Regions from separate parts of the Arthrobacter sp. SAFR-044 genome, predicted to be linked through region 2. Evidence: riboswitches for the same ligand, from Rfam matches in the RefSeq annotation. Region 2 holds a riboswitch; each other region holds the start of a gene.

Region 1 (3,266 bases), on a different contig from region 2:
GCCGCGAGGCCATCGTGTTCACAGGCGTAAGAGACGTGATCCATGCGCATGCGATCATCTTGGCACTTTGTGATCCGGCTCTCAGCTAAGGGTACCCTTACTAGCATTTGACGGGCGGGGCGCCCCCGTCCCGAGGCAGAAGGACCGGCATGAAGACCATGTTCGTCACAATGCTGTCCAGGGCAACCATCCGGTTCCTAGACTGGGCCCAGGTCATGAGTGCCAGCGCCAAGCCCCGGCCCGCTGGCCGGCAACCCTCCATCCGCGGTGGGGTGCCCCGGGTGAAGACCTGGCTCTCCGGCAACAGCCGGGAGCAAGCGCGGCCCGTACTGCCGGTGAGCATGCCGGGCCCATGTCAAAGGAGATTTGGATGTCCAACGGATGGTCCTTCGAAACCCGCCAGATCCACGCAGGGCAGGAGGTGGACAGCGCCACGGGTGCCCGGGCCCTGCCCATCTACCAGACCACGTCATTCGTGTTCCCCAGCGCCGAAAGCGCCGCCAACCGCTTTGCCCTGGCCGAACTTGCACCCATCTACACCCGCATCGGCAACCCTACCCAGGACGCCGTCGAGCAGCGGATTGCCAGCCTCGAAGGAGGCCTGGCAGCGCTGCTGCTGAGCTCGGGGCAGGCCGCCGAAACCTTCGCCGTCCTGAACATTGCCGAGGCAGGGGACCACATCGTGGCCAGCCCCAGCCTCTACGGCGGAACCTACAACCTGTTCGCCCACACCCTGAAGAAGTTCGGCATTTCGGTCACCTTCGTGGACGACCCTGACAACCTGGACCAGTGGCGCGATGCCGTGCAGCCCAACACCAAGCTCTTCTTCGGTGAAGTGGTGTCCAACCCGCGCCAGGATGTCCTGGACATCGAAGGCATCTCGCAGGTGGCCCACCAGGCCGGGGTTCCCCTGATCGTGGACAACACCTTGTCAACCCCCTACCTGATCCGCCCGCTGGAGTGGGGCGCGGACATCGTGATCCACTCGGCCACCAAGTACCTGGGCGGCCACGGTTCAGCCATTGCCGGCGTCATCGTCGATTCCGGCAAGTTCGATTTCGGCAAGGACCCGGAACGGTTCCCGGGCTTCAACACCCCGGATCCCACCTACAACGGCCTTGTCTACGCACGCGACCTGGGTGAAGGCGGCGCACTCGGGGCCAACCTGTCATACATCCTCAAGGCCCGTGTGCAGTTGCTGCGCGACCTGGGCTCGGCGGTGTCGCCCTTCAACGCCTTCCTGATTTCCCAGGGCCTGGAGACGTTGAGCCTGCGGGTGGAGCGCCACGTTGCGAATGCCACGGATGTGGCGCGCTGGCTGGAAGCAAGGGACGACGTCGAATCCGTCGCCTACGCGGGGCTGCCGTCCAGCCCTTGGTACGAGCGTGGCCGCAAGTACGGGCCCAAGGGAACGGGCGCCGTCGTGGCCTTCAACCTGGCCGGCGGCGCGGAAGCCGGCAAGCGCTTCGTTGATGCACTGGAGCTGCACTCCCACGTGGCCAACATCGGTGACGTCCGCTCCCTGGTCATCCACCCGGCGTCGACCACGCACAGCCAGCTCTCGCCGGAGCAGCAGGTGGTGGCCGGGGTTCATCCGGGGCTGGTCCGGCTTTCCGTGGGCCTGGAGCACATCGACGACATCCTGGCCGACCTGGAAGCAGGATTCCGGGCAGCCAAGAGCGCTGACTCCTAGCCCCACACGCCAGGGGCACCGCCGGTGCCGCCGGCAAGCCGGGAAGTCACAACCAGTCATACTCTTGGCCTGGAGCGGGGGGTGTTTCGTACACTCGAACCAGGTCATGAGTGCCAGTGACAGCCCCGGCTTGCTGGCCGGCAACCCTCCATCCGCGGTGGGGTGCCCCGGGTGAGGACCTGGCCTGCCGGTCAGACGACGGCAGGCAAGCGCGTAGAAGAGGTCTTGCCATGACGGTTACCGTCGCCCGAACCACCATCCCCGAACACGGAATCGTCCGTTACGCCTCCATCGGGGGACTGGAACTCGAAGCCGGGGGATACCTCCCGGACGTCACCCTGGCCTACGAAACCTGGGGGACGCTCAACGCGGACGCCAGCAACGCCATCCTGATCGAGCACGCCCTGACCGGCAGCACCCACGTAACCCGCGGCGACACCGACGAAGAAGGCTGGTGGGAGCAGCTGGCCGGTCCCGGCGCTCCCGTGGATACGGACCGCTTCTTCGTGGTGTCCATCAACATTGTCGGCGGCTGCTACGGATCCACCGGCCCGTCGTCGCCGGCCCCGGACGGCCGCCCCTGGGGCTCCAGGTTCCCCCTCGTCACACTGCGCGACAGCACTGTCGCCGAAGCAAGGCTGGCGGACCAGTTGGGCATCAAGAGCTGGTTCGCCGTCCTAGGCGGGTCGATGGGCGGCGCCCGCGCACTGGAATGGGCAGTGACCTATCCCGGGCGTGTGCAGCGCTGCGCCGTGATTTCCGTCGGGGCCGCCAGCACAGCCGAACAGATCGCCTTCGCACAGGCCCAGACGCTGGCCATCCGCCAGGACCCCAACTTCAACGGCGGGGACTACTACGGCGGTCCATGTCCGGAAGACGGGCTGGCGCTCGCCCGCCGGATCGCCCACATCACCTATCGGTCGGCTGCGGAACTGGAAGGCCGCTTTGGCCGGGAACCCCAGGCGCCCGAGTCCCCCCTGCAGGGGGAAGTCCTGGCCTCCCGCGGCCGTTACCAGGTGGAAAGCTACCTGGACCACCAGGGCAACAAGCTGGTGAAGCGGTTCGACGCCAACAGCTATATCGCCCTGACTGAAGCGCTGATGAGCCACGATGTCAGCCGGGGACGGGGAACCCTGGCCGAAACCCTGGCCACCTCCACGGCGCGGTTCTTCGTGGCCGCAGTGGACTCCGACAGGCTCTATTTCCCGTCCCAGTCCCACGAGTTGGCCCAGGCCCTGCCTGGCGACGTGGATGTCCATGTCATCCAGGCGCCGATCGGGCACGACGGGTTCCTGACCGAGATTGGGCAGCTGGGCGGCCAGCTGCGGAGCAGCTTCCTGGCCTAGGCAGCGCCCCGGGAACACCCGGCAGTGTGCATTCCTGCAGATGCCTTCTGCACTATTCGGCGTTGAGGTTGCGCCGCAGGCAGACCATACTCATCGAATCCGGCTTTCGTGGTGTGCATCACATCCGTTTGCCATTGACTGGTCCCCGTGGTGTCGACGACGACGCCGAAGGAGTTCACATGAGTACGGAAAGCTCCGCCGCAAGGCGCACAGAGGAAACCGACGTC
Region 2 (3,266 bases):
AGGTTGCTGACCAGATCGCGGAAATCAGCCCCGCAGCGCGCAAAGCGTTCGGCTCTGTAAAGGTCACGGCGGAAGTCAAGGGCCACGTATGGCAGACGTCGCTGTTCCCCGACAGTAAAAGCGCCTCGTACCTGCTGCCCGTCAAGAAAGCCGTCAGGGACAAGGCACACCTCAGCGCCGGTGACAGCGTACAAGTCCAACTGGACATCGAGCCGGACTCTTCCCCACCCAGCTAGATCTGCTTCAGTGCCTGTTCCAGGTCGCGGATGAGGTCGTCCGGGTCCTCGAGGCCCACCGAGAGCCGGACCACGCCGTCAGTCAGGCCGATGGCTGCGCGCCCCTCCGGACCCATCGCGCGGTGGGTAGTGGTGGCGGGGTGCGTGATCAGGGACTTGGCATCACCGAGGTTGTTGGAAATATCGATGATCCGCAGCCCGTCCAGCAGCGCGAAGGCCGCTTCCTTGCCTGAGCGTCCCCCGGATGAAGCAAGCTCGAAGGTAAGGACCGTGCCGCCGGCGCTCATCTGCTTTGCCGCGAGCTGGTACTGCGGGTGCGACTTCAGGAGCGGATACTTCACCCAGCCCACCGCCGGCTGTTCCTCCAGCCACTCGGCAAGCCGCAGCGCGGTGGCCGACGAGTGGCTGACCCGCAGGCCCATGGTCTCCAGACCCTTGGTCAGCACCCAGGCGTTGAAAGCCGAAAGCGCTGGGCCGGTGTGCCGCATCAACTGCTTCACTGGTCCCTCGATGAATTCCTTGGTGCCCAGGATGGCGCCGCCCATCACCCTGCCCTGCCCGTCAATGTGCTTGGTGCCGGAGTAGACGATGACGTCGGCGCCGAGGTCACCGCAGCGCTGCAGCAGGGGAGTGGCAAAGACGTTGTCCGCCACCACGGTGGCCCCGGCCGCATGCGCCAGTTCACTGACGGCAGCGATGTCCACGATCTCCTGCATGGGGTTTGACGGGGACTCGAAAAAGACGGCGGTGGTGGGCTTGGAGAGGGCTTCGCGCCACTGGTCCAGGTCCGGTCCGTCCACGAAGACCGTCTCCACACCCCAGCGGGGCAGGATCTCGTTCAGGATCACAAAGCACGAGCCGAACAGCGAGCGGGCCGCCACCACACGGTCGCCGGCAGCCAGCAGGGCGCCCAGCGCGGTGAATACCGCAGACATGCCCGACGCCGTCGCGAAGCATGCTTCGGTGCCTTCCAGCAGCCTGAGCCGCTCCTGGAAGGTGGCCACGGACGGGTTGCCGTAGCGGGAGTAGACAAAGCGCTCGTCCTCGCCGGTGAACGCGCGTTCGGCTGCCGCCGCGGATTCGTACACGAATCCGGAGTTCAGGAAGATGGCCTCGGACGTTTCCTGGAAGTTGCTGCGGTCCAGGCCTCCACGGACTGCCTGGGTATCGGGGCTCCAGCCGGCGGCGTCTGGGTTTAAGGTCACTTAGTTCTTTCCGAGGTTGGTGGGCAGGCCGCGGTTCTTCCAGCCATTGACGGTGCGTTCGCCGTAGCGGTCCGGTTCGCCTTCGAAGCCCTCCAGCACGCTGTAGGCGGTGAAGCCGGCCTGGGTGGCTGCAGCTGCCGCGGCAATGGACCGCTGGCCGGACCGGCACAGGAACAGCAGTTCCGCGCCCGGATCCTCCGGCGCCTGCTCCTTGAGGTCCTTGACGAAGTCGGGGTTGGGGATGCCACCAGGGAAGGTCCACTGGATGAAGAGGGGATCGTTGTCCGTGGCTTTGGTGTCCGGGATGCCGATGTGGGCCCATTCGCCCTCGGTGCGGACGTCCACCAGGACGGCACCCTGCTCCAGCTTGGCCCATGCTTCCTGGGGCGTCAGGTCTCCGGCGTAGCTCATGCGTGGCCCTCGCCGTCGAACTCGCCTTCAAATTCGGCATCCAGCTTGTCCACCGCGGTGGCCACGGCGGCATCGGCTGAGGCGATCGCGGCCGGAAGGACAATGGCCTGCGCCACGATCACGGTGGTGCCGTTGAAGGTTGCTGCCGGGCTGCCGTGCAGCACATAGCCGTCGGCGAGTGCAGCGGAGATCCGCTCACAGAATTCACGGTTGTCCGCGCCGGTAATCAGGCGGTAGGACAGTCTTTCGTCAGGGGCGGGTGCGTCGGACACGACGGATCTCCTTCTTTCACGTTTGCAGCTCGAATCGGTCGATATGCCGAGTATTCACCTGAGGCACCCCGCCGCGAAAGGGAGGGTTGCCGACCGGCAAGTCAGGGCTTGGCACCGGTACTCATTACTCCCCAAAAAAATAACACCTGCCGCGCCCGGCCGCATCGCCGCCGTCGTCATGTTCCGTAACTGAGCCCCAGTCGGACCGCCGGTGACACGGCACGAGCAGCGCCGCAGGTCAAAAAGTCCTTACCCGAGGCCGCCTCAGGGCATGAAAAATGCTGCGGCACAAAAGTGCCACAGCATGTAATCGTCTGCCGCCGGTTACCCGGGGCGCTGGAAGTCCGGAGCGCCTTAAACGAGGCGCGGGTAGCTGCTGAGGATGTAGTCCGCGGCGGCCGGTCCTTTCATGCGCAGTCCGTTATGCCGGACCGAAACCTTGTGCTTCATGGCAGCCCAGAAGCTGGACTCGTTGCCCGTGGGCTGTTCGTTGACGAAGCACCAGCTGGTGTACAGCCCGTAAAGGCGGTCGCGGTCGAGGCTGGATTCCGAGGCGTGGTCTGCGTAGGTGGCTTCGTGGAGGAAAAGATCAAACTGCGAATTGGCCATGATGGCGTCCCTTCGCTCGGTGCGTGGTGCCGCCGGTAGGCTGCAGCGGCGAACCTCGATGCCCTGCACAAAGTGGCAAAGGATTATGTAGGCGCATCCCTCAGATTTCGGGGGAAGCCCAAGCCCTCTCACCAACTTGTCTACGATGTAGACTTTACCCGGAGACAAGATATGAGGCAACCGTCCCACTTAAAGATGGAGCGGGCCAGGTGTTTGGGAAACGTGCTTGCCCGGGCGGCACTATTCGAAGGATGCCCGGCGCCGGTCCTGCAGGCGGGTGTTCCAGACGTCCGGCCGGTTCACCCGGAACCGTCGCCCCGTGAGGGCTTTGGCGTTGAGCCTGATGTAGTTGGCCTTTTCGCCTGGCTGCCACGGTTCCAGGCCAAGCCTGTCCACGGCATCCTTCACGCCCTGGTCCTCGAGGATCTCGGTTTCGCCCCGCACCACCACACTCCATGCCTGTTCCGAGGCGGGGTCATAGCCGTCGATCTCCAGTGCCGCCGGCCGTTCCATCCGTGCACCCCAAAGCTTTG
Region 3 (3,266 bases), on a different contig from region 2:
CACCCTGCTGCGCCGCAGCGCCGACGACACCGACCCAGTCGAGCGGGCCGTGGTGGCCAACGCCGACCAACTCGTGATTGTGGTGGCAGCCGCCAACCCGGAGCCGCGCACCGGATTCATTGACCGCGCCCTGGTGGCTGCCTACGACGCCGGGATCGAGCCGATCCTGCTGGTCACCAAGGCCGACGTCAAGGACCCGGCGGAATTGCTGTCCAACTACACCCACCTGGACTTCCCGGTGATCATCAGCCGGACCGCCGATGCAAAGGCGTCCGGGATCGATGCACGGTCCGACGACGGCCTCTCGGCGCGGCTGGACAGCGCGGCGGTGGCCGACCTCCGCGCCCACCTCGACGGCAAGGTCACCGTGATGCTGGGCCACTCGGGCGTGGGCAAGTCCACCATGGTGAACGCGCTGACCGGCGCCGAGCGGGCCACGGGTGGAGTGAACGCGGTCACCGGGCGTGGCCGCCACACCTCGTCGTCGGCCCTGGCCCTGCGCCTGGCGGACGCCCCGGCGGGCAGCTGGATCATTGATACCCCCGGCATCCGTTCCTTTGGCCTGGCGCACGTGGACCCGGACCGGATCCTGCGCTCCTTCCCGGACCTCTCCCCCGGCATCGAAAACTGTGAGCGGGGCTGCAAGCACACTGCAACGGCAGTGGACTGCGGCCTCGATGACTGGGTGGCTGGCGGACACGCGGGTCCCACCGGAGCGGCACGGCTGGCGTCCCTGAGGCGGCTGCTCGGCACGGACCCACGCATGGAGGCACAGGAAACCAAGGAGCTCGGCACCGTCAACTGACGCGTTCTCCCGGCAGAAGCGTCCGCAGACGGTAGTTTGGAACCATGATCCAACCCGCTTCGAGCTACAACGATGACCTGCGCCTGGCCCATGTCCTGGCCGACTCCGTGGATGACCAGACCATGAGCCGCTTCAAGGCCCTGGACCTCCACGTTGAGACCAAGCCGGACCTGACGCCCGTCACCGACGCCGACAAGGCAGCCGAGGAAGCCATCCGCGGCCAGCTCTCCCGCTCCCGGCCCCGCGATGCCGTCCTGGGCGAGGAATTCGGCAGCACCGGCCACGGCTCGCGGCGCTGGATCATCGATCCCATCGACGGGACCAAGAACTTTGTCCGCGGCGTCCCGGTCTGGGCCACGCTGATTGCCCTGGTGGATGAAGGCGAGCCCGTGGTGGGCGTGGTCAGCGCCCCGGCCCTCGGCAAGCGCTGGTGGGCAGCGAAGGGCATGGGTGCGTACATGGGCAGGTCCCTCGCAGCCGCCACCAGGCTCCGCGTCTCCAATGTGTCCAGCCTCTCCGACGCCTCCCTGTCCTACTCCAGCTTGGGAGGCTGGAAGGAACGCGGGAACCTTGACGAGTTCCTCGGCCTGACCGAGGACGTCTGGCGGACGCGGGCCTACGGTGATTTTTGGTCGTACTGCATGGTCGCCGAGGGCTCCGTGGACATCGCCTGCGAACCGGAGCTCAACCTCTACGATATGGCTGCACTGGTGCCGATCGTGGTGGAGGCAGGCGGCCGGTTCACCTCCCTCGAAGGCGAGGACGGACCCTTCGGCGGAAACGCGCTGGCCACGAACTCGATCCTGCACTCAGAGGTGCTGCACCGCCTCAACCCGTATTTGGACGATCTGCTGTAACTGCCACAGTTTCCCCACTTCAGCGAACATTGCGACGCCGGACACCTCCAGGAGGGGGTGTCCGGCGTCGTTTATTCGATGCAGCGTAACAAAGGCCTTAACAATTGCCGCGGCTTTAGTCCTGGCCGCCCCATGTCCTACGCTTTTAGGCAGGTCACGAGTGCCAGCGCAAAACCCCGGTTTGCTGGCCGGCAACCCTCCATTCGCGGCGGGGTGCCCCGGGTGACGACCAGGCCGGTCCGGAGTGGATGCGGCAAGCGCGGATTCCCTATGCGGGGTCCTGTATTCAAGTGAGGTCTCTGTGACAACTGCCACCGTCTCCCCCCAGCCTGCCATTGCCGACGCCGGTATCACCGAAGAACGCCACCGCATTGCCGGCCGCCCCCTTGCTGCCGTCACCGGCGCCGAGATCCAGGCACCGCTGATCTCCGGCGGCCATGTGCGGTACGCGAACCTTGACTATGGCGCTTCCGCTCCGGCCCTCTCCGTGGTTTCCGCCTACCTGAACGAGATCCTGCCCTACTACGCGAGCGTCCACCGTGGGGCCGGCTACGCATCCCAGATCAGCACCTCCGTATACGAAAATGCACGCAGCATTGTCCGGGACTTCGTGGGCGGACGCCCCGACGATTCGGTCATCTTCACCCGCAACACCACGGATTCCCTGAACCTCCTGGCCGGCTGCCTGCCCGCCACCGACGGCCGGCACGACGGCGACGTCCTCTACCTGGACATCGAACACCACGCCAACCTGCTGCCATGGCAGGGCGTTCCGCACCGCAGCATCGTTGCGGCCGACACCATTACCGGCACCCTGGACGCCGTTCGCGCCGAACTGGAGCAGGGCGGAGTCAGCCTGCTGGCGGTCACTGGCGCCTCCAACGTCACCGGCGAAATTCTCCCGATCCGGGCGCTGGCCGCGCTGGCCCATCAGCACGGTGCACGGATCGTGGTGGACGCGGCCCAGCTTGCGCCGCACCGCCGGGTGGACATCAGCGCGGACGACGTCGACTACCTCGCCTTTTCCGGCCACAAGCTGTATGCGCCGTTCGGCGCGGGCGTGCTGGTGGGACGGCCCGACTGGCTGGACACCGGTGTCCCGCACCTCGCCGGTGGCGGGGCGGTCAAGGAGGCAAGGCTCGACGGCGTCAGTTGGGCCACCGGTCCGGCCCGCCACGAGGGGGGCTCGCCGAACGTCCTCGGCGCCGCCACCCTGGCCCGCGCCACCCAGGTCATCGCCGAACTCGACCAGGACCGGTGGCACGCCCACGAATCCGCCATCCGTTCCTTCCTGGTGGAGGGGCTGCAGCGCATCGACGGCGTCACCGTCCACCAGATCTTCAAGGACACCAACCCGGAAACGGACACCATCGGCGTGGTCAACTTCTCTGTGGAGGGCTACGACGCAGGGCTGGTAGCCGCCTACCTCTCCGCAGAGCACGGGGTGGGCCTGCGCGACGGACGGTTCTGCGCCCACCCCCTGCTGAAGCGCCTGGGCCTGCCGTCCGGCTCCCTCCGCGCAAGTTTCGGCGTGGGCTCACGGCTGGAGGACGCCGAACGCCTCCTCGCCGGCATCCAGACGCTGCGCAGCAGCGGACTGGGCT

The links. A riboswitch is a leader RNA that binds a small molecule or an ion and turns the genes downstream of it on or off. The one in region 2 is predicted to bind S-adenosylmethionine.
Region 1: linked by a shared signal. The riboswitch ahead of metX (homoserine O-acetyltransferase MetX) and the one ahead of ACR65J_RS05775 (DUF1737 domain-containing protein) in region 2 are both predicted to bind S-adenosylmethionine.
Region 3: linked by a shared signal. The riboswitch ahead of ACR65J_RS13015 (aminotransferase class V-fold PLP-dependent enzyme) and the one ahead of ACR65J_RS05775 (DUF1737 domain-containing protein) in region 2 are both predicted to bind S-adenosylmethionine.

What each region holds. Positions count from the first base shown of each region.
Region 1 is NZ_JBPFDN010000001.1:446,160-449,425, forward strand. It holds gene ACR65J_RS01895 (VOC family protein) at 1-50, opposite strand, end outside; SAM riboswitch class IV at 212-326, shown strand; gene ACR65J_RS01900 (bifunctional o-acetylhomoserine/o-acetylserine sulfhydrylase) at 371-1,693, shown strand; SAM riboswitch class IV at 1,796-1,911, shown strand; gene metX (homoserine O-acetyltransferase MetX) at 1,924-3,039, shown strand; gene ACR65J_RS01910 (MFS transporter) at 3,219-3,266, shown strand, end outside.
Region 2 is NZ_JBPFDN010000003.1:152,764-156,029, forward strand. It holds gene ACR65J_RS05760 (DUF1905 domain-containing protein) at 1-236, shown strand, start outside; gene ACR65J_RS05765 (O-succinylhomoserine sulfhydrylase) at 233-1,441, opposite strand; gene ACR65J_RS05770 (rhodanese-like domain-containing protein) at 1,442-1,852, opposite strand; gene ACR65J_RS05775 (DUF1737 domain-containing protein) at 1,849-2,124, opposite strand; SAM riboswitch class IV at 2,138-2,253, opposite strand; gene ACR65J_RS05780 (hypothetical protein) at 2,479-2,733, opposite strand; gene ACR65J_RS05785 (pyridoxamine 5'-phosphate oxidase family protein) at 2,974-3,266, opposite strand, start outside.
Region 3 is NZ_JBPFDN010000007.1:205,606-208,871, forward strand. It holds gene rsgA (ribosome small subunit-dependent GTPase A) at 1-805, shown strand, start outside; gene hisN (histidinol-phosphatase) at 850-1,662, shown strand; SAM riboswitch class IV at 1,815-1,928, shown strand; gene ACR65J_RS13015 (aminotransferase class V-fold PLP-dependent enzyme) at 1,964-3,266, shown strand, end outside.